DNA from 3 places in the Cytobacillus sp. FSL H8-0458 genome. Region 2 is predicted to be linked to each of the others. Evidence: a T-box and tRNA genes for the amino acid it is inferred to sense, from the RefSeq annotation. Region 2 holds a T-box; the other regions hold tRNA genes.
The links. The T-box of region 2 lies ahead of argS (arginine--tRNA ligase). A T-box ahead of a tRNA ligase gene usually reads a tRNA of that ligase, here a tRNA-Arg.

Region 1 (7,502 bases), 3.8 Mb from region 2:
CTGGCCTGCCGGTTGAAGCTATATAAAAAGCTTCTTTAACAATTCTCGGTATATCTTCAATGCTGCGGACCTGATAATTGTATTTTGTAATTGGAGTGGTTATCCCCAGAATATCTGCCTCCTGAAAAGCGTCTGATCCAATGACTCCTGTTGCCACCTGGCCTGTAAAAACAATTAACGGAAGTGAATCCATCATTGCGTCTGCAAGACCGGTAACAATATTAGTGGCTCCTGGTCCTGAAGTGGCAATTACAACACCCGGCTTTCCAGATATCCGGGCATACCCTTCAGCAGCATGAATTCCTCCCTGTTCATGACGCGGCAGCACATGAAGAATCTTTGAATGATACAGTTTGTCGTAAAGTGGAAGAACAGCTCCTCCAGGATAACCAAAAATCACTTCAACATTTTCTTTCTCCAAGGCTTTTAATAACAGATCAGCGCCGGTGACAGGATGTGTCTCCGTTTTTGTTTCTGTTAAGGCAGCTTCCTGCAGCATTTGTTGATAACCTCCTCTTGTTTTTAAACTCCAATATAAAAAGCCCTTCCACCCCTAAAGAAACCTAACGATTGTAGGTATAAGGGATGAAAAGGCTTTGATCACCTGTTCCACGGTACCACCCTGATTCACGCTTATGATGCGTGCACTCATGAACAGCGATGTGCTGTTCGTTTTGATAACGGGTGAAGAACACCCGGCAGCCCCTAGTCGATCATCTTTCAGGACTGCGCTCAGAGGTGAGTTCATTTTAAGAGGGCATTACCGGGTTTCAGCAGATCCGGCTCTCTGTGAATGCCTGTCATAAAACTACTTATCCTCTTCTACGCTTTTCCTATTCTGAGATTTAACCTCATTACAATAACGCTTTAAACCATTGAATTAATAGATTAAAAAAAACCAAAATTTCATATAGCGAGATAGATTTCACTTGGATAAAGCTTTATAATACCACTTAACTTGATGGTGTGAATTTCTTATATTGAGGACTATCTTACGCCCATTTTGATCAGCCGTCAACACCCTTTTTATGAATTATTTGATAATTTAGATTTATCTGTTATTGTGTATCCGCTTACATTGTTGATATATTCACATTCCATGGGACAAAAAAATTTTAAAAATTTTTTTAAAAAAAGGGAGATGATACAGCTGATGAGGTTTATAGAGGCAATTTAAAAACAACTGGCTGGTTCCTGCCATTAAAAATAGATTTAAAAACAAAAAAACCCACCAAAAAGGTGAGTAAAAATTCGGTAAGATATGTAGTGTTTCCAGATGTGTAAATGGCGTCCCAGGAGAGATTCGAACTCCCGACCGACGGCTTAGAAGGCCGTTGCTCTATCCGGCTGAGCTACTGGGACATTTTAAAATTATTTACCTGATTGAGATTTATTAACTCAACGACAAGATTTATTATATTAAACAAATGTTAAGAAGTCAACACTTTGTAAAATATTTTTTATTATTGAGGGAAGACTCACTTCCCTCAGTTATTATATTCAAATTAATCGCTTTTTACCAGTGAAAATTTTTGTGTCAGATCAGGAATCTTTCCTTTGGAAACGTCATACACATCCAGTGTAACATCTTTTCCCCTGTTTTCCAGTATGACATATGTCCTTTCATTCCTGCCTCTGGGGAGCCTTATGCTTCCAGGATTGATAAATAATATCCCCTCAGACATTTCAGCTCCCAGACCATGTGAATGGCCAAAACATACGATATCTGCCTTCAATTCACGTGCCCTGTATGACAGATTCATTAAAGTGGACTTAACGGAATATTTATGACCGTGTGTGACGAAAAAGCGGAACCCTCCAGCCTCTTCTATTCTGTCCTCCGGAAATGCCGAATCAAAATCGCAATTGCCTCTTACAGCAGCGTAGCCTTTTAATGATTCATGATCAGCCTGCAGCTCCGAATCTCCGCAGTGAATTATTATATCCATACCAGGATGCCTTTCACGTATTTGGCTGAGTTCAGAAGTTAACCCATGGCTATCGCTGACAATCAGAACCTTCATGAGTTTTCAGCTCCCGCCACGAAAGAAGGAAGCAGCTCCTCCAGCTTTTGGAGAGCATTCGCTCTATGGCTGATCTGGCTTTTTTCCTCAGGCATTAATTCAGCCATTGCTTTGTTTTTTTCCTCTGCAAAGAAAATAGGATCATAGCCAAATCCATAAGTCCCTCTTCTTTCTCTTAAGATATGACCTTCACAAGTTCCTGCAACTGTTGCAGTCGCTTTTCCGGGAGCAGCGATGGCAAGGGCGCAATAGAACCGTGCCTGCCGTTTATGATCCGGAATGCTTTCGAGCTCATCGAGAACTTTGTCCATATTTTTCTGATCGTTTTTTTCCTCTCCTGCATAGCGGGCGGAATAAATGCCCGGCTTCCCTCCAAGCGCATCAATGATCAATCCCGAATCATCGGCAATGACCATTCTTCCAAAAGCTTTAGACACGGCTTCCGCTTTAAGAATGGCATTCTCTTCAAACGTGCTGCCTGTCTCCTCAACATCCTGAAAATCCGGATAATCCAGCAGGGTTTTTACTTCATAACCAAGAGGCTTAAACATCCGCTCAAACTCTCTCGCTTTGCCTGCGTTTTTAGTAGCGATTATGACTTCCTGCATATTATGCCCTCCCTGCAAGCTTTTCTCTTTTGCTATGAATGCTTCCTGAGATATTCTCTCCAAGTGCCGACTTCTGAAGTTCAAGCAGCTCTGATATCCCTTCCTGTGCAGCACCAAGCATTTCCTGCAGCTGGGCATAAGAGAAAGTCGCTTCTTCTCCAGTTCCCTGAAGCTCTACAAATTCCCCGCTGCCAGTCATGACTACATTCATATCCACTTCAGCAGAGGAGTCTTCAATATAATTCAAATCCACTACAGCCTGCTTATCAGTAAGAATCCCCACGCTTGTGGCCGCTAGGAAATCATTGATTGGATAGCTTGAAAGCTTCTTGCTGCTGTAAAGCTTATCCATCGCCTGTGCCATTGCAATAAAGGCCCCTGTAATGGAAGCTGTCCGTGTCCCTCCATCAGCCTGTATTACGTCGCAATCAAGCCATACCGTTCTTTCACCAAGTGCATCAAGATCCACTACTGCGCGGAGTGCACGGCCGATCAGACGCTGAATTTCCATTGTTCTCCCTGATATTTTTCCTTTTGCTGATTCCCTGATATTTCTCTGCTCTGTAGCCCTGGGAAGCATGGAATATTCAGCTGTTATCCAGCCTTTCCCCTGTCCTCTCATAAAAGGAGGGACCCTTTCATCAATGCTTGCTGTACATATCACCTTTGTGTCTCCCACTGTAATGAGTACCGAGCCCTCAGGATGCTTTAAATAATCAGTTTCAATATGTATTGGCCTAAGCTGCTTTGGTTCACGTCCATCTGCGCGCATAAGCTGATTCCCCCTTCATTTGCTTATATTGTACCTGGGCATTTGCCCAGTTATATTGGCATGCCTATTTTACCAACAAAGAAGAGGCGGCATTAAATGCCAACCTCCTTTTCCTGTTACTATATAGTATAACAAAATCTGCTATATTAAAAACTTCCTGTATTCACATTTTCAGGGCGTGTTACAGGCTCGGATAGCTTTTCCCCATCCTCATTAACAATCTCTGCTTTGCCATCGACAGTTACAGCCACGCTTTCAATGCCCTTTTGTTCAGTGAGGGAAAGGACAAGTGCATTCAGCAAGTGCTTAGAAATCATTTTCTCTTCGAAGCTGCTGAAAACATTCTCATTGAAGTTTAATGTAACTTTTCCTTCTTCAACTTTTGGAGCTTCAAGCAGTTCTACATCCGGAAGGAAGTCTGTCACCAGATTGGATGCATAGTTCGGCCCTTTTATCAGTTCGGCTACAACTGCTTCAACTTTATTGTCCATATCATTGCTTACACGCTTGGTAACAGGCACGTAATAATAGTTTTCTTCATCCCCGCCCAGATAATAAACAGTCACCGGCTTCGTATTCGTGATATCTACTACTTCCGTTGTATCCATGTTTATTCCATTGGCTCTCGTTAACGCCGAACTGACCGGAGTGCCATTCACCGGCATCTCTTTTAATTCATGCCCGTTTAATGTCAGCTTAACTTTATCAATGGAATCAAATTGTGTAAGTGTCCAGGTAACTGATTGGAGAATTTTCTTTTCATCTTCCTTAGCATATTCCTTAAATTCTTTTGAAAAATCGACGGTAGCCACTTTATCTTTAATATTTACAGAAACTTTTGTATCTGCCGGAAGGACTGCCCGGAAATCATTAGGAAGAAGCTCTGTAACAGGCCCGTTTTCCACCAGGTACTCTAACGCCTGTGTAGCAACTGAGTTCGTTTTAGGAAGATCGATTGTCTGGGGAACAACATACCCATTTTTATCGATCAAGTATAGCTCTGTTTTAAGATTTGCCGTAACACCCTCTTCATTTTCAGCTGTTTCTTTTCCTGTTGTTTCTTCAGCAGCACTTTCGCCTTCATCGGTATAAGATACTGCTTTTGGCGGATCGACCTTTTCTTTCCCCTGGCTTCCAAACAATCCGCAGCCTGATAATAATACAGATGATACCAGCACAGCTGACACTATAGACGTTTTTTTATTTATAGACATACATAATCCCCCCTGAGACAGTTTGTACTACATGTATACGAGCCTATCTGTAATTTAGACCGTCTTTTGGGATAAAAGTGTGAATAGATTTTTGACAAATTTGGACAATCCGAGGAATGCTTGCTTCTCAGCCATATTAAAAGAAGCCCCAATTAGGGCTTCATGTCAATTTTGTTTCTGGAGTTCGTCTTTTACAAGGACAGCTTTGATTTTAAAATAATCTATTTCATCCGGAAGTTCTTCTTTAATTGGCTTAAGTTTATCTCTTCCAGCTTTTTCAGCTGCCTGTAAAACTAGCTTTTCTTCCGTTTCATTGAAAATATCTGACCAGTCAATTGCATTGCCTTCTTTGATCGACCGGAAGATATGCTCCTGAATAGTTATAAGTGAAAAGTTTCGCTTTTTGGCTATTTCCTTTATGGAAATTCCATCCTTATAATGATCAAAGGAAATCTGGTAGCTTGGGCGGTCATCCTGTGGTTCCTCTGACATTGAAGGCGTCTCTGCTGCAGGCATAGGAGAAATATTATGTTCTTCGGCAAATTCTTTAATTGCCTGAATAAAATATTCCCCATACTTATCAAACTTCATTTGCCCTACACCTTTTACATTTAACATCATGTCTTTGTTCACGGGAACATAACGGCACATTTCTTTTAATGCGGTATCAGCAAACACAACAAAAGGAGGAACATTTTCTTCATCTGCAATCTTTTTCCTGAGCTTCCTCAGGATCTCAAAAAGTTCAATGTTTTCATCTGCTTCCTGAACAGGTACAGGCAAACTAATTTTCATGAATAGTTTTTTCTGTCCTTTCAAAACAGGAATTGCATTTGCTGACAGCCTTACTGTCGGATATTTTCCATCTGTTAAAACCAGATAATCCTCAGCCAGCAGATAGTTGATCATCTCAGCAATCTCTTTTTCTTTGCGGTTTTTCATCAGCCCAAATGTGGAAAGTTCATTAAAATTAAGCTCATGGATTCTTTTATTACTTGAGCCTTTCAAAACCTGAGCAGTCAAAGTAACGCCAAATCTTTCTCCCATCCGCTTAATGCATGAAAAAATCATTAAAGCTTCCTGAGTAATATCTATGCTTGTCCGTTCATCCAGGCAGCTGCTGCATTTGCCGCAGAGGATAGGTTCGGCATTCTCATCAAAATAATCAATGATATAGGATTGAAGGCATTTCTCTGTGTGGCAGTAATTAACCATATCCTTTAGCTTGCTGTATTCCTGCTCCATTTTCCGTGGATCCAGACTGCTCTCCTCAATCAAAAATTTCTGCAGCTGGATATCCTGAGGAGCAAACATCAAATAACATATGCTATCCTCTCCATCTCTTCCTGCCCTTCCGGCTTCCTGATAATAAGCTTCAATGTTCCGCGGAAGATTATAGTGGATGACATATCTGACATTGGATTTATCAATCCCCATCCCAAATGCATTTGTTGCGACCATAATATCTGATTCATCGAATACAAACGCATCCTGTGCTTTTTTTCGTTCTTCTTCCTTTAAGCCTGCATGATATTTGGCAACTGAGCAGTTCTTGCCTTTTAAGAACTGGTACAGCTGGTCTGTCTCTCTTCGGCTTGAAGTATAAATAATTCCCGCTTCGTTTTTATGTTTATTTATGGTCTGCAATAGAAAATCTCTTTTATTAACACCTTTCAATACGTGAAAGGATAGATTATCCCTTGCAAAACCAGTTATAAACATATTTTCCTCGCCGATGTTGAGAAGCCTTCGGATGTCCTCTGCGACATCCCGTGTGGCTGTTGCAGTCAATGCAGCAATTACAGGTTTCTGGTGCAGATTGCTAAGTTCTGAGACAACGGAACGATAACTTGGCCGGAAATCATGCCCCCATTGAGAAATGCAATGTGCTTCATCAAAGACGATCGCATTGATTGAAATATCGTTTAACAATTGCAAAAAGGCCATGGACCCAAATCGCTCCGGCGCCACATACACGAGCTTATATTCTTCATTACGTATTCCAGCCACAATGTGCTGATACTCGGCAGAAGACAATGTGCTGTTTATATAAGCAGCCGGGATGCCTGCAGTGCTAAGGGCATCTACTTGATCCTTCATCAGGGAAATTAAGGGAGAAATCACAATGGCCGTTCCGGGGAGTACAAGAGCGGGTATTTGAAAGCAGATTGACTTTCCGCCTCCAGTTGGGAGAATGCCAAGAGTATTGGTTTGTGAGAGGATATTCTGAATAATCTCCTGTTGGCCGGGGCGGAAAGAAGTATATCCAAAATATTTTTTTAAATAATTTTCGGCTTGTGCCAGCAAATTGATCACCAACTCAATTAAGTATAGTTTTTCTTTCAGTTTCATGATACCAGAGCTTTTTTAAAAAGTAATCTAAAAGTAACATTCAGATTACTATAAAAAACACCTTCTGAAAAAGTTCAGAAGGTGTCTGCAATTATTAAAGCGAAATTTTTTCTACAGCATTTACAGTAAACCCAAGCCACTTTGAGGCAATTTTAGAAAAAATGGCCGTGGAGCCAGTTGTACAGAATTTATATTCAGGGTTCTCATCCACAGCTTTAAGAAGACCATGGTGGTGCAGAATGGTACTTGCTTCCCTTGCTGTTTCCTCACCTGAGCTGATCACCTTTACATTTTTACCCATTACATTTTTAATAATCGGTTCTAATAAAGGATAATGAGTACATCCAAGAATGAGTGTATCCATTCCTTTTCCTTTTAAGGGCTGAAGCGTCTCCGCCACTATTTTTTTGGCAACTGAGCCTTCATACTCCCCGCTCTCTACAAGGGGAACGAATTTTGGGCATGCCAGACTATGCACGGCAGACCTGCTGTTTATCTGAATTAGCGCATTTTCATATGCCTTGCTTTTGAC
Region 2 (7,502 bases):
GATTGTCATGTATTTTGACAGCGAGCAAATCCGAAGACTCACATGGCTGCTGTACGGTTTAGGCATCCTGTTGCTTGTCGGGCTATTCATTGCACCGGAAAGCATCGCACCAGAGCGCAAAGGGGCTACATTGTGGTATATCATTCCCGGACTCGGATCGGTGCAGCCTTCAGAATTTGTAAAGGTGTTCCTTATTATTGCCCTCAGCAAAATCATCGCTGATCACCATCTGAAGTATCAGGCTAAGTCAGCCGGCACGGACTTTTTTCTCCTAATCAAACTAGGTGCGGCCACATTGCCTCCATTAGGATTGATTATTATAGAAGACCTGGGTACCGCTCTTGTCATCATCGCGATATTAGCAGGAATCATCCTGGTATCCGGAATCACCTGGAAAATCCTTGTTCCGATTTATGGAATCCTCGGTGCTTTAGCAGGAACCGTTCTATACCTGGTGATCATAGCACCGGAGATTTTAGAGAAATACCTTGGGATCGATCCCTATCAGTTCAGCAGAATTTATTCCTGGCTTGACCCGGTCAATCACAAGCAGGGGGCCGGTATGCAGCTGTATAATTCCATGCTCGCTATCGGCTCGGGTTTAATTTCCGGTAAAGGCTTTACCGACAGGCAGGTATATGTGCCGGATGCCCACACTGATTTTATCTTTAGCGTCATCGGCGAGGAATATGGCTTCTTCGGCGCCAGTGTGGTAATCAGCCTTTTCTTTCTGCTTATCTATCACTTAACGAAAACCGGCCTTGAGACGACTGATCCTTTTAATACCTATATTTGCGTAGGGGTCATCAGCATGATCACCTTCCATGTATTCCAAAATATTGGAATGACCATTCAGGTCCTTCCAATCACCGGCATTCCGCTGCCGTTTATCAGCTACGGCGGAAGTTCACTTATGGGAAACATGATGGCAATGGGACTGATATTCAGCATTCGCTACCATCACAGAACCTATATGTTTTCAACCGATTCAAATTATGTTGCAAAATAATCCCAACCGCGTATAATAACAGTAATATATTTAGTGTCTATGATGAAGAAAGTAGCAAAGGGCTCTTTCCTAAAAGCGAGACAGGGTCGGTGCAAGCCTGTCGGAAATCCTTTTTGTGAAGCGCACTTCGGAGATGCACAGCTGAAAAAAAGTAGGCTGTGCCGGGTAAGGAGTCCCGTTACCAAACCCCTAAAGGAATGTGTTCAAATAATTTGAAACGTCCTTTCGCAAGAGGTCCTTTGGACAATCAGAGTGGTACCGCGGGAAGATTTCAGCTCGTCTCTATTTTATATAGAGGCGGGCTTTTTTATTTTCAGGGAGGTGTGTTTAAAATGATTGATTTTAAAGCGATATTTACAGATCAGCTGGCTTCTGTGCTGAATGGGCAGCTTTCTGAGGAAGCAATTTCAGCCTTAATTGAAACGCCAAAGAATCCGGCATATGGCGATCTTGCTTTTCCCTGTTTTACACTGGCAAAAGCATTCCGAAAATCACCTGCCTCCATTGCTGAAGAGGCTGCTTTCCAGATAAAAGGTGCGTACATTGAAAAAGTGGAAGCTGTTGGGCCCTACATTAATATCTTTTTTTCCAAAGGAACTGCTGGTGCAGACATAATGGAAAAAATCCTGAAAGAAGGAAAAGAATTTGGACTGCTGAAGGATGCTGCAGGCAAAACAGCCGTGCTTGATTTCTCTTCGCCCAACATCGCAAAGCCCTTTTCCATGGGTCATCTGCGGTCAACCGTCATTGGAAATGCCCTCGGAAACCTCGCTGAAAAATGCGGTTATACAGCGGTCAGAATCAACCACTTAGGCGACTGGGGCACACAATTCGGCAAGCTGATCACCGCTTATAAAAAGTGGGGCAATCCGGATAAAGTGAATGAACATCCGATCAGGGAGCTGCTCAGTCTTTATATACAGTTCCATAAAGAAGCAGAGGCAGATCCATCCCTTGAAGACGAGGCGCGTTCCTGGTTCAAAGAGCTTGAAAACGGAAATAAAGAAGCACAGGCACTCTGGAATTGGTTTAGAGATGAATCATTGAAAGAATTTCAGCGGGTTTATGACAGGCTTGGCATTCATTTCGACTCATACAATGGCGAAGCTTTTTATAACGATAAAATGAAACCCGTCATAGAGGAGCTGATGGCAAAAGATCTGCTGGCTGAATCAGATGGTGCAGAGGTCGTTGAGCTTCCGGATGAAGACCTGCCTCCATGCCTGATCAAGAAATCCGACGGAGCGACTCTTTATGCAACACGGGATCTGGCTGCAGCTTTTTACAGAAGGGAAAACTATCAATTTGATCACTCCCTATATATTGTCGGCCAGGAACAAAGCATCCATTTCAGGCAGGTCAAAAGCGTGATCAAAAAGATGGGCTATGAGTGGGCAGACAGTATGAAACATGTCCCGTTCGGCCTCTATTTAAAAGATGGAAAAAAGATGTCTACCAGAAAAGGCAGAGTCATCCTCCTGGAGGAGGTTCTGGATGAAGCAGTTCTTCTCGCAAAGAACAGCATCGAGGCTAAAAATCCCGGCCTGGAAAATAAAGATGAAGTCGCTGAAGCAGTCGGCATCGGAGCCATATTGTTCCATGATCTGAAAAATGACCGCATGAACAATATTGAATTTTCCCTTGAAGATATGCTGACATTTGAAGGAGAAACAGGTCCCTATCTGCAATATACCAATGCCCGGGCCTATTCCCTGCTCCGTAAGGCAGACGATCTCCCATCTGCCGCAAGCGGGCTATCCGATCCTTACAGCTGGGAAATTATTAAGCTGCTCCATCAATATCCTGAGAAAATCAGACAATCTTATAGGCAGCTTTCCCCTTCCGTTCTCGCTAAATATCTGATTGATGTGGCCCAGGCCTTCAATAAATATTACGGGCAGGTAAGAATACTGGAGAAAGATGCCGGCATCCAGGCAAGACTTGCCCTTGTCAAAGCAGTCACCATTGTTCTTACAGATGGCATGCAGACACTCGGCATGAAGGTGCCCCGTCAAATGTAAAAGGAGAAGCCGTTATGGCCTCTCCCTTTTTGCCTTTGTCCGGGCTTTTGCTTTCTGCATTTTCACAAGGCTTCTTACCAGAAATCCGCCGACAAAAATGGCCATCAGCACTAACCCGGTATAATTCAAATGTATTAATTTCAGAATCACACTTGCCACTGTCGCCATATATAAGGCTCCGAGCATATAAGTGATCTCTTCGTTCTCAAAATAGGAGGTAAGTTTCGCACCAAACTGTGAGCCAATGAGGCCTCCTCCTACGAGTGAAAGGCCAATCCAATAATCAATGCTGACTGTGGAAACGTAGGACAGGAAGCCTGCAGATACGATTAACATGACAGCAAACAAGCTGGTCCCTACCGCATTTTTCGGCATCATCCCTAAATAGGCGACCGATAAAGGCACCATAATAAAACCGCCGCCCACCCCTAATGTTGTAGAAACAAATCCTGCAAAAAATCCAATCAGCAACATCTTCAAAATGGAAGGCAAATGTTCAGAAGAGTGAACAGCATTGGCTGACTTTTCCCTTCTTTTCAGCATGCTCAAAGCAAAATAAGACAGCAATATGATATAAAAAACAGGCACGGCCCACGTGTCCCAGCCTTTATTCTCAAGAAACAGAACAAATGGATGTGCGGCCTGAGTAGCTGCCATTCCGCTTAATCCAAGTATCAGCCCCTGCTTAAGCTTTATATTCTTCAGCCTGATATGAGCGGAGATGCCAGAAAGGGACGTTCCAATCGAAAACAGCAAACTCGTGGTGATCGCTTCTACTGGAGAAAAACCAAAAAGCATAAGCGTTGGAGTAAGAATGAATCCCCCGCCTACCCCAAAAAAACCCGAGAGCACACTAATAAGCGCCCCGAGAGTAATAAAGAAAACATATTCCATTTATATTCCTCACTAACTGTCTCTGCTATTAATCGGTACTATATCACTTTACCATAATTGGCCACAGTTATACTGTGGATTTTAATTTACTTATTTATAATAATTATAAATAAGTATTGATTATAATTTAATATCTGTTATAATAAGTATATAAATTACTTAGGGGGAATTAAGATGGAAAAATTATATGATGCATTAAACGTACAAATCGCTGACTGGAGTGTCCTTTATACGAAATTGCACCGCTACCACTGGTTTGTAAAAGGCCCTCTTTTCTTTACCCTTCATGAAAAGTTCGAAGAATTATATAATGAAGCAGCGGAAGTTGTTGATGAGGCAGCGGAACGCCTGCTTGCAATCGGCGGTTCACCAGCAGCAAGCTTAAAGGATTTTCTAAGCATTACGACTCTAGAAGAATCTAATGGGGAAAAGAAAGCAGAAGACATGGTTGCCGCTCTTGCTTCGGATTATAAACATATTAAGGAACAATTAATCTCATTAGCCCAGCTTGCCGAAGAACAGGAAGATCAAGTGACAGCCGACTTCGCCATCGGGTTAATGGAAAAATTGGATACGCATATTTGGATGCTGCAAGCCTACTTAGGAGAATAATCGATTTTGGCAAGAGAGTCAGTGAGAATGATCACTGGCTCTTATTTTTGTGCTGAAAAATTTTTTGCCCTTTGGACACTCTAAGGTGTTATGATTGACCTGATTGCTTCATTTATTTTCAGAAAGGAGTCTCCCTAATGGCAAACTTAAAATATTCATTATTTATTTTTCTGGGCGCATGCAGTTATGGCATTCTTGCATCGATTGTTAAACTAGGGCTTCAGGCTGGCCACTCTGTTCCCGAACTGACCGGAAGCCAATATTTAATTGGGCTCCTTTTATTATTGCTTTCTTTCCCATTTATCAAAAGAACGAAAATCACCCTTAAACAAGCGGCAGCTTTGTTATTGACCGGCGCCTCCCTAAGCTTAACCGGCATTCTGTATGGAATGAGCCTTGACCGGAACCCGGCCTCCATCGCTGTTGTTCTATTATTTCAGTTCACCTGGATTGGAATTCTTTTTGAAGCACTATATGAAAGAAAGATGCCCAGCAAAGCAAAAGTCATTTCTTCGATCCTGCTTATTATAGGAACGGTATTTGCAAGCAACCTGATTAATTCCGGGTCCCATGCTATTCAAGCAGATGGCCTGATTTATGGCTTATTATCTGCGGTTACATTTGCCGTGTTCATTTTTGCAAGCGGCAAGGCAGGCAAAGGAATTCCAACCATCCAGAGGAGCATCTTCATCACATTTGGCGGACTTCTTCTGGTTGCAGCTGTTTCTGGCCCCGTCTTAATAAGCGGCGGCGTTCAGCTTGAGGGCCTATGGAAATTCGGACTGCTGATGGCATTGTTCGGCGCCATTTTCCCTATTGTATTCTTTGCAATCGGTTCACCCCACTTAGATTCAGGGCTTGCCACGATTGTAGGCTCTGCCGAACTTCCGGCAGCTGTTGCTGCCGCTATGCTGATTCTTGGCGAAAGAATATCAGAAGCCCAGACTTTCGGGATTGTCCTGATCCTGATCGGAATCAGCATACCGCAGTTCTCATTTAAGAAAGCAGCAAAGAATCGTTTGAGCACGTAGGATTTTTTATGGCTGGATTCGCTGGGCACCGCCTGAGCCGGCGATCTGCTTGCCCAAAGAGACTTTGGAACTCATTCCAAGGTCTTTTTTTTGCAGGCTGGTGTTTTGCGGGTGTTTATTGCTGGTGCAGCTGGGTTCCGACTCTGACTGGCTCTTTTCTCCACTTTGTGTCCGAAGTTGGACCGAGTTCAGACTCTGACTGGCTCTTTTCTCCACTTTGTGTCCGGAGTTGCACCAGGTTAAGACTCTGACTGGCTCTTTTCTCCACTTTGTGTCCGAAGTTGGACCGGGTTCAGACTCTGACTGGCTCTTTTCTCCTTTCTGTGTCCGAAGTTGGTCTGGGTTCCGACTCTGTTCACCGGATTTAGCTTTTTGTGTCCGAGTCTACTCATGGTTGTATCCATCCCCGCCGCTTTCTTCTTCTCAGGACACCAGCCTCCTTAAAAACTTGTTAATGAAGCTGTTTACCCCAATAAGGTTTGGGTATATGAAAGTATGCAATTCTACAAATTCTTTTAAGGAGTGACAATATTGGACAATAATCGGTACTGGGGCGGATTTGATTATCTTTTGGCCAAACTGCCTGATTTATTACTAGCGGTATTAGTATTATTAGTTGGCTGGATTATTGCAAAAGCAATCGAAAAAGCCGTTCTAAAAGGCCTGCGCAAAACCAGCCTTGATGATAGAGTATTCCCTGATAAAGCAAATAGAAAATATTCATCTGAGAAAATAATCAGCAAGATTATCTACTATCTGCTTTTAGTCTTTGTGTTTATCCTGTTCTTCAATATATTGGACCTCGATATTATCGCTGCACCGCTTGTGGGTATGTTCTCCTCCATAATGGCAGCAGTGCCAAGCATTTTAAAAGCAGCTCTAATTCTATTATTCGCATGGCTAATCGCTACTGGAATCAGCGTGCTGATCAGAAAGAGCGGCAGAACGCTCAAAGTTCATGAAAAGCTGAGCAAATGGAATTTAACAGACAATAAAGAGCAGCCTGCCAATGTTGTTGATAACGTGGCTAAAATTGTATTCTACCTAACCTTGCTGGTATTCCTGCCGGCTGTATTGGGAGCTCTAAACCTGAATGGAATCGCCGGACCGTTCACCGGCATGCTTGAAAGTATCCTGGCCTTTTTGCCTAAGCTTCTTGCAGCAGCTCTGATATTATTTGTCGGCTGGTTTGTTGCAAAAATCGTCCGCGATATTGTAACGAATTTCCTGCAGGCTGTTGGAAGTGAAAAACTGACTGCCAGACTTGGCTTAAACCGATTGTTTGAAGGGACAAGCCTGGCATCTGTGATTGGCTCAGTCGTGTTTGTGCTTATTCTAATTCCAACCGTCATCGCCGCTCTCGAGCGATTGGATATTGAAGGCATTTCTGCACCTGCCATTGCCATGCTGAATGATGTCCTGACGATGCTCCCGAATATTGCTGTAGCTATATTCTTCGTGCTGATTGGAGTTTGGCTCGGAAAATGGGTCCGCAAATTCGTCTCCAGTATACTCGAACGCATTGGATTAAATTCTTACTTCTCCGGTATGGGATTAAACAAGTCTGCTGCAGCAGGCAATGGTTTAAGCTTCTCCCAGGTAATTGGCTATATCGCAGAAGTGATTATCGTCCTGCTGTTTGTGGTGCAGGCTCTTAATATCCTTGGCCTCGACTTCCTGGTTACATTAGCGACAGGTGTAATTGCCTACCTGCCTCATGTGATTGCAGCTCTTGTCATTCTTGGTGTAGGTTTGTGGCTGGGCAGCCTGGTTAAGAAATTGCTGAGCACAGTTCTTCAAGGACCGCATTATAAATTCCTAGCCAACGTCGCTCAGGCAGCCATTATCGCGATTTCAATCTTTATGGCACTTGATCAGCTTGGTCTTGCTGCTTCCATTGTCAATGCTGCGTTCATTCTAACGCTTGGTGCACTT
Region 3 (7,502 bases), 1.3 Mb from region 2:
GAGGAGATTGGGATGGCCAAACGAAAAGCTGAGTATAATGCCGTTGAAAAATACAGCAAGACGCCTAAGAAGAACCTTCAGGAATCGGAGTTTTCAGCAGAATTCAGCCAGGGAGAGAATCCCATGAAAATGGCTAACCGCAACTCCAAACATGGGAGAGAGGGAAGAGCCTAGTGGATCAAAATAAACCACGAAAAAAAAGCCGGCAGAATAGCTCTGCCAACGTAGAATTCGGCATGGAGTTTGGTGATATAAATGCCGGAAAATTTTACGAGCTCCCTTTTATGAACCGTGATAAAGATAAAAAGAAAGATCGGGATAAATGCTAAAAAACCGGCAGTTTTTCTGCCGGTTTTTTCATTAATGTAAAGGACCCGAAAAGATAGAGACTGTTTCAGAACTTGAATCGAAATAGGCAAGAAGAACAGAGTCTTGCTTTTCAATTAATCCCTCGTTAATGTACCTTTCGATATCAAATGATAATCTTTCACTTAAGGTATGTTTGTATATTTCTTTTTCATTCAGCTGAAGACTTAAGAAGCTGTCTCCCAGCTGGTTTGGGTTTTCAAGCAGAGACTGGTAAAGCTTTGATCTTTCGGATTTTTCAAAGCTTGGCTGCCACCATGGTTTTCTGGGCTTATATTTTTGTTTTGAAATATAGTCAAACTTCATGAGTCCTTCGGCTATATCCAAATCAGCAATTTCTTTTGTTTGCAGAAATTCAAAAAGGCGCTTGAAAAGATCCTCAAGCTGATGCCCAATTCGGGACCAGCCTTTTTGCTCCCAATAGCTGCCGAATTCCTGGAAGAAATCGAAGGGAGTCGGAAATACTTTTGTAACCAAATATTCAACAGTTGCATCCATTCTATGGTCATTCCAATATTTTTCTAATACATCTTCGACCTGTTTAATGCGAATGATGTCATCGAAGGACAAAACATTATTTCCCAATATTTCATATGGTGAATGGTCCATATAAATATATTGATGATCTTCTGCTCTTAAGCGAAGCCCGGTGCCTCTCAGCATTTTTAAGAAGCCGAGCTGGAGCTCTTCCGGGCGCATTGCAAATACATCATTAAATGTTCTTTTGAATGAATCATAATCTTCCTCAGGCAGGCCGGCAATTAAGTCGAGGTGCTGATCGATTTTTCCTCCATCCTTAACCATTGTGACTGTTCGGCAAAGCTTGTCAAAATTCTGCTTCCTCATGACCAATTCATTTGTATAGTCGTTTGTCGACTGTACGCCAATTTCAAATCGGAATAATCCTCGTGGTGCTTCCTTATTCAGAAATTCAATTACCTCCGGCCTCATGATATCTGCAGTGATCTCAAATTGAAAGACAGTTCCCGGCAGATGTTCATCGATCAAAAATTGGAACATTTCCAAGGCATAGCTGCGGCTAATATTGAATGTGCGGTCCACAAATTTAAGGGTTTTTGCACCATTTTTCATTAAATATCGGATATCTTCCTTAATTTTTTCCCTGTCAAAGTATCGCACACCTACTTCAATAGAGGAAAGGCAAAACTGGCAGCTGAATGGGCATCCCCGGCTGGTTTCTATATAAGTGACACGTTTAGAAAGGTGGGGAATATCTTCTTCAAAGCGGAACGGTGAAGGCAGATCGCGCAAGTCCAGCTTATTCCGCTGTGGATTTATGCGAACCTGGCCGTTTTCCCTGAAAGCAAGACCATGCACATTTTCAATATTCATGGTGCTGTTCAGTTCTGACAGCAGCTGTTTGAAGGTTTCCTCACCTTCTCCGATCACAATGTAATCAAATTCCTGTACATTGTTCATCCAATCTGAAACATCATATGTCACTTCAGGTCCTCCGACTACAATATGAATGGAGGGGTCAATCTTTTTAATCATCTTAATGACCTTAATGGTTTCCTCGATATTCCATATATAACAGCTGAATCCGATCACATCAGGCTTTTTGCGGACCAGATCTGTAACGATATTCATTACCGGATCTTTAATTGTATATTCGGCTAATTCCACATCAAAATGAGGCTGAGCGTATGCCTTTAGATACCGGATCGCTATATTTGTATGAATATATTTGGCATTAAGCGTACTGGCGATAACTTTCATTTATTTCTGAACTCCCTTTTTAGCAACTTAAACATCATATAATTGTATCATATTTTTGACTGAAAAAAAGGAAGTAAAACATTGACATACGGTTGGGAAGATGAACTATACTAATTATTATAATATTTATAAAAATACAACAATTTGCATTATAACTATAGTAAGATAGTAGAATATAAAATATTTAGCTGGGAGAGGGAATAAATGAAGGTAAGTCTTTTTGCGACATGTCTGGTAGATATGTTTCAGGGGAATGCAGGCAAAGCGGCTGTTGAACTGCTCGAGCGGCTGGGGTGTGAAATAGATTTCCCGGAATCACAGGTCTGCTGCGGCCAGCCTGCCTACAACAGCGGCTATGTAAAGGAATCGAAGGAAGCCATGAAAAGGATGATCACGGCATTTGAACATGCAGAATATGTTGTTTCCCCCTCCGGATCCTGTGCCTATATGTTTCATGAGTATCCGCATGTTTTTAAAGGAGACTCAGTGTGGGAACCCAAGGCAAAAAAGCTTGCAGAAAAAACATACGAACTTACTCAATTTATTGTTGAAGTTCTAAAGGTGGACGATGTCGGGGCAAAGTTAAATGGGAAGGCCACCTATCATACATCCTGCCATATGACCAGGCTCCTTGGAGTAAAAGAAGCTCCCATGAGATTATTGAAGAATGTGAAGGGCCTTGAATTTGAAGAGCTTCCAGGCAAAGAGCAATGCTGCGGTTTTGGCGGTACTTTCTCCGTGAAAATGGCTCAAATATCGGAACAAATGGTAGATGAAAAGGTTGGGCATATAGAGGAGACTGAAGCAGAAATTCTTATTGGAGCTGACGCAGGTTGTCTGATGAATATTGGAGGCAGGATCGGAAGGCAAGGAAAACCAATAAGAGTTATGCATATTGCTGAAGTGTTAAATTGCCGCTGAGCAATAAATGGACATGCTTTCCTGCAAAGCAGCAAGACAATTTTAACCGTTTACCATTGTCAAACGTAAGCAGCCTGCCTCATCATGTGTCAGGAGGAGGTGAGGCGCTTGCGTTTTTCTTAAGGGGGAATAGAAGAATGGCTATGAAAATAGGAACAAACGACTTTAAGGATCGTGTGGATTCCGGAATAAGCAATTCCTTTATGAGAGGGGCAGTGTCAGGTGCACAGGAAAGGCTGCAAACTAGAAGGCTTGATGCTGCCGCAGAACTTGGAAATTGGGAAGAATGGCGTTCACTATCAGAAGAAATTCGCCAGCATGTACTTGAAAATCTTGATTTTTACTTATACCAGCTCAGCGAAAATGTAGCTAAAAGGGGAGGGCACGTTTACTTTGCTGAAACTGCTGAAGAAGCCTCTGCTTATATACGGGAAGTAATTGAAAAGAAGAATGCAAGAAAAGTGGTTAAATCAAAATCGATGGTAACCGAAGAGATCCATTTAAATGCCTCCTTGGAAGAGGCGGGGTGCCAGGTCATTGAAACAGATTTGGGGGAATACATTCTTCAGGTGGACGACCATGACCCGCCATCACATATTGTGGCGCCTGCCCTTCATAAGAATAAAGAGCAGATTCGGGATGTATTTACAGAAAAACTAAGCTATCAGAACACAGAAAAGCCGGAAGAGCTTGCATGGCATGCGAGAGAAATGCTTCGACACGAATACTTAACCGCCGATGTTGGCATTACGGGCTGCAACTTCGCTGTGGCTGAAACCGGTTCAATCACATTAGTGACTAATGAAGGCAATGCAGATCTTGTCACTGCTTTGCCCAAGACACAAATTACGGTAATGGGCATGGAAAGGCTGGTCCCTACTTACGAGGAAATGGAAGTGCTAGTCAGCATGCTGACTAGGAGCGCGGTTGGACAAAAGCTAACGAGTTATATAACTGTTTTGACTGGTCCAAAAGAAGAACTTGATGTTGATGGCCCCGAGGAATTCCACCTCGTCATTGTGGACAATGGCCGCTCATCGATTTTAGGAGGGGAGTTTCAATCCATTCTTCAATGTATCCGCTGCGCTGCATGTGTGAATGTTTGTCCCGTATACAGGCATGTTGGAGGGCATTCCTACGGATCGATTTATTCAGGCCCGATCGGAGCGGTTCTGTCACCCCTTTTAGGCGGCTATGATGATTATAAGGAATTGCCATATGCATCCACCCTTTGCGGAGCCTGTACAGAAGCTTGTCCAGTCAAAATCCCTCTGCACGACCTGCTTCACAAACACCGGCAGGTAATTGTCGAAAAAGAAGGAAGGGCTCCAATATCAGAAAAGATGGCCATGAAGGCTTTTGGACTGGGGGCAGCTTCACCGTCCCTTTATAAACTGGGGTCTAAGCTGGCACCGGCAGCCATGAATCCTTTTACAGCAGGCGACAAAATTACCAATGGACCCGGGCCTTTAAAGGCCTGGACAGAAATCAGGGATTTTCCAGCTCCTAATAAAGAAAGATTTCGTGATTGGTTCAAAAACCGGCCAAAAGGAGGCGGACAGCAGTGAACGGAACTATTCAGAATCGGGACGCTTTTTTAAATAAAATTGCAGGCAGACTAGGCAGGGAAAAGAGAATTTCTGGAGTTGAAAGGCCAAAGTGGAGTTATAATCCTCAGGATTCCATCTTTAAAGAAGCAGATGCAAATGAACTTCTTGAAGCTTTAAAAACACAGTGCACGAAAATACACACTGACCTTCTTGTAACAAAAGCCGCCGATTTGCCGGATACCCTTAAAGAGATTGCAGCCCAGTATGGAGGCGGTCCAGTTGTGACCTGGAAGGATGACCGTTATAGACAGTTTGGTCTCACGCAGCTATTTGAGGAGATTTGGCCAAAAGAGAATGTGGAAGTTTATGAATGGGATTATTCTGCCGGAAAAAGTAATATTGATTACGCAGAACGAGCTAATATTGGCATCACAGTCAGTGAAATTACTCTGGCTGAATCTGGAACAGCAGTCCTGTTCAGCAGCAGAGACCATGGAAGGTCAATCAGTTTTCTGCCTGCAGCTTCCATCATTCTTATTCCGAAAAGCACTCTTGTCCCGCGTATGACACAGGCTGCAAGGATCATCAGGGAAAGAGTTCGCTCAGGGGAGCTGGCTCCTTCATGCATTAATTTCATAACCGGACCAAGCAATTCAGCAGATATTGAGATGAACCTCGTTGTGGGAGTGCACGGGCCTGTTAAGGCTGCGTATATTGTTATAGATGATATATAATGCGTGGGCACCTGGCATCATAAGAACAAGAAAAAACGCCAAAATTTTGTTGGCGTTTTTTTTGTAGCGTCCCAGGCGAGATTCGAACTCACGACCTACAGCTTAGGAGGCTGTCGCTCTATCCAGCTGAGCTACTGAGACATGATGGCATAATTAAATTGTTTGCAATACAAATATGATTGGCATATCCTGTTTCTTCCTCTGCAAGCCTATACAAGAAGCAAATGCGTCGAAACAAAGCTACAGGGATGTATTTCAGTGAAGTTTACGCTTAGCTGAGCTGCTGAGACAAATAATAGAACACAGTTACTTATTATAACCGCATAATCAAAAATGGTCAATGGTTATGCCTAACAGTAAAAACCGGCCATTAATACATGACCGGCTTCTGATCTAACTAGTAAGTTTTTTACGATAAAATCTTGCATATGCCTTTGATCTATCTTTCAGCTTTTTAAGCTGTGATGTTTTCAGTTCAATGATTGGCTGTGCAAATGAAGTAATCAGTTTGCTTGAGAGAAGCAAGGTCAGCAGCAGCGATATACCGGCAAGCAGCAGGAAATTTTCCGGTTTAGTGAAAAAGCCCTGTACCTCACTTTCTCTGAATACCCGAACAAAGAACCCGTGGAGCAGATATACATAAAGTGTATTCTTTCCTAAATTAGTAAAGAAATATTGTTTGCGCGGCACAAAAGCAAAGAAGCTAAATACCATAATTAAGCTTAGGATATAAAAGCCCAATCTCGTAAAGACTGCCCCAATGGAAGCTGCCCCCATTTCAGTATATGGCTTCGATCCAAGCAGCCATTTGTAATCCACTTCAGGGTAAAGATAAAAGCCGATAAAGACTACAGAAAAAATAGCAAATGCACTAATTCTGAACTTCGGCTGGAAAAGAGCATATAAATGCTCTTTCTTTAAAAAGTATCCCAATAAAAATAAAGGGAAGAACACAAACGTCCTTGATAAACTTAGATAGTTTGAAATCCAATCAGCATATCCGACAGCAAGCCCTATGATAAAAGCAGCTGCCAGGGAGTAAACCGCTTTATACTTTGCGAAGAATAAAAGCATGATATTCCAGCAGAACATGCTGATCAGGAACCATAATGACCAATGCGGGTTAAAAGGATCCAGCTCAAAGGTGCCTTTATTATATAAAAAGTAATAAAATACGGAATAAATAACCTGGAAAATGATATATGGCAGTATTAGCTTTTTGGCAATTTTCTTTATATAGCCTTTTTTATAAAAGCCTTTTGCAAAAAAACCGGATACCAGTATAAATGCCGGCATATGGAACGTATAAATCACTTTATATACTGTATAAATTGTCTCGTTATCTTCAATAAAAGAGCGGAGCAAATGCCCGAAAACGACAAAGAAGATCAAGATAAACTTAGCATTGTCGAAGTAAAAGTCACGTTGTTTCATATGTCCTCCTCTATTAAAGACCCCCAAAAAAATACTCTCTCTGTCTTTACCCACTTTAACATGAAGCAAACTTCATTTCTCGTGTAAATAGGAGGTTATATTTACAGAAAAAGTAAATTAAAAAAGTATTGAAATGACTGTACCATACAAATTAAAACTCTGTTATATATAAAAAACGGCAAACAACTCATATATTATAAGGATGCGAAAGTTTTTTCAAGTCTGTTTCAAAAATTTTGAAACGATTGTCATTTTTGTTTCAGATAAATAGTAGCAGTTCGTTTAGAATGCCAAGCTTTAAAAATCTATACTAAAGAAATCATAAAGGGAAAAGCCAGAAGACGTGCCAGAATAAGATAAATTGGAAAAATAATCTTCAAATGTCTTTTTTGTTCTATTATAATGAATTGAAAGAATAGTAAAAAAGAATTAGAAATAAACTAGTTCAATTGTTCTCATCTGGTTAATTCACAAAGGGGGAAGTAATTTGAAAGGGGTATGGAAATTCAAATCAGGAAAGAAGGCACGAAAAGCCTCATCCAAGTCAAAAGAGCTTGATATAGGAAAGTTTTTTAATAAAATGGCCGGCACTGGCTGGTGGAAGAATCTGAAGCTTGGTCAGAAATATGGGGTTGCGCTTTTTGTGACCATTGGTCTATTCACAGTTTCAACAGTCCTTACTTTTTTTCTGCTTACAATTGCCAATTCAAAATTGGAGACTGTTAAGTATTCTGGAGAAAAAGCCATTAAAATTACT

Region 1: it has a tRNA-Arg gene. The T-box ahead of argS (arginine--tRNA ligase) is inferred to sense a tRNA for this amino acid. The anticodon was not compared.
Region 3: it has a tRNA-Arg gene. The T-box ahead of argS (arginine--tRNA ligase) is inferred to sense a tRNA for this amino acid. The anticodon was not compared.

Annotation. Positions count from the first base shown of each region.
Region 1 covers NZ_JBBOBR010000001.1:183,892-191,393, reverse strand. Annotated here, with positions in the region: gene ilvB (acetolactate synthase large subunit) at 1-499, opposite strand, end outside; T-box leader at 579-834, opposite strand; tRNA gene NYE23_RS00870 (tRNA-Arg) at 1,286-1,362, opposite strand; gene NYE23_RS00865 (metallophosphoesterase family protein) at 1,506-2,024, opposite strand; gene NYE23_RS00860 (XTP/dITP diphosphatase) at 2,021-2,632, opposite strand; gene rph (ribonuclease PH) at 2,634-3,404, opposite strand; gene NYE23_RS00850 (GerMN domain-containing protein) at 3,551-4,618, opposite strand; gene recQ (DNA helicase RecQ) at 4,784-6,970, opposite strand; gene racE (glutamate racemase) at 7,065-7,502, opposite strand, start outside.
Region 2 covers NZ_JBBOBR010000001.1:3,983,172-3,990,673, forward strand. Annotated here, with positions in the region: gene NYE23_RS19995 (FtsW/RodA/SpoVE family cell cycle protein) at 1-1,009, shown strand, start outside; T-box leader at 1,040-1,296, shown strand; gene argS (arginine--tRNA ligase) at 1,345-3,030, shown strand; gene NYE23_RS20005 (sulfite exporter TauE/SafE family protein) at 3,043-3,924, opposite strand; gene NYE23_RS20010 (Dps family protein) at 4,099-4,536, shown strand; gene NYE23_RS20015 (EamA family transporter) at 4,674-5,567, shown strand; gene NYE23_RS20020 (mechanosensitive ion channel) at 6,099-7,502, shown strand, end outside.
Region 3 covers NZ_JBBOBR010000001.1:2,711,912-2,719,413, reverse strand. Annotated here, with positions in the region: gene NYE23_RS13245 (hypothetical protein) at 13-174, shown strand; gene NYE23_RS13240 (B12-binding domain-containing radical SAM protein) at 361-2,106, opposite strand; gene NYE23_RS13235 ((Fe-S)-binding protein) at 2,311-3,027, shown strand; gene NYE23_RS13230 (LutB/LldF family L-lactate oxidation iron-sulfur protein) at 3,165-4,595, shown strand; gene NYE23_RS13225 (LutC/YkgG family protein) at 4,592-5,311, shown strand; tRNA gene NYE23_RS13220 (tRNA-Arg) at 5,379-5,452, opposite strand; gene NYE23_RS13215 (acyltransferase family protein) at 5,705-6,745, opposite strand; gene NYE23_RS13210 (methyl-accepting chemotaxis protein) at 7,233-7,502, shown strand, end outside.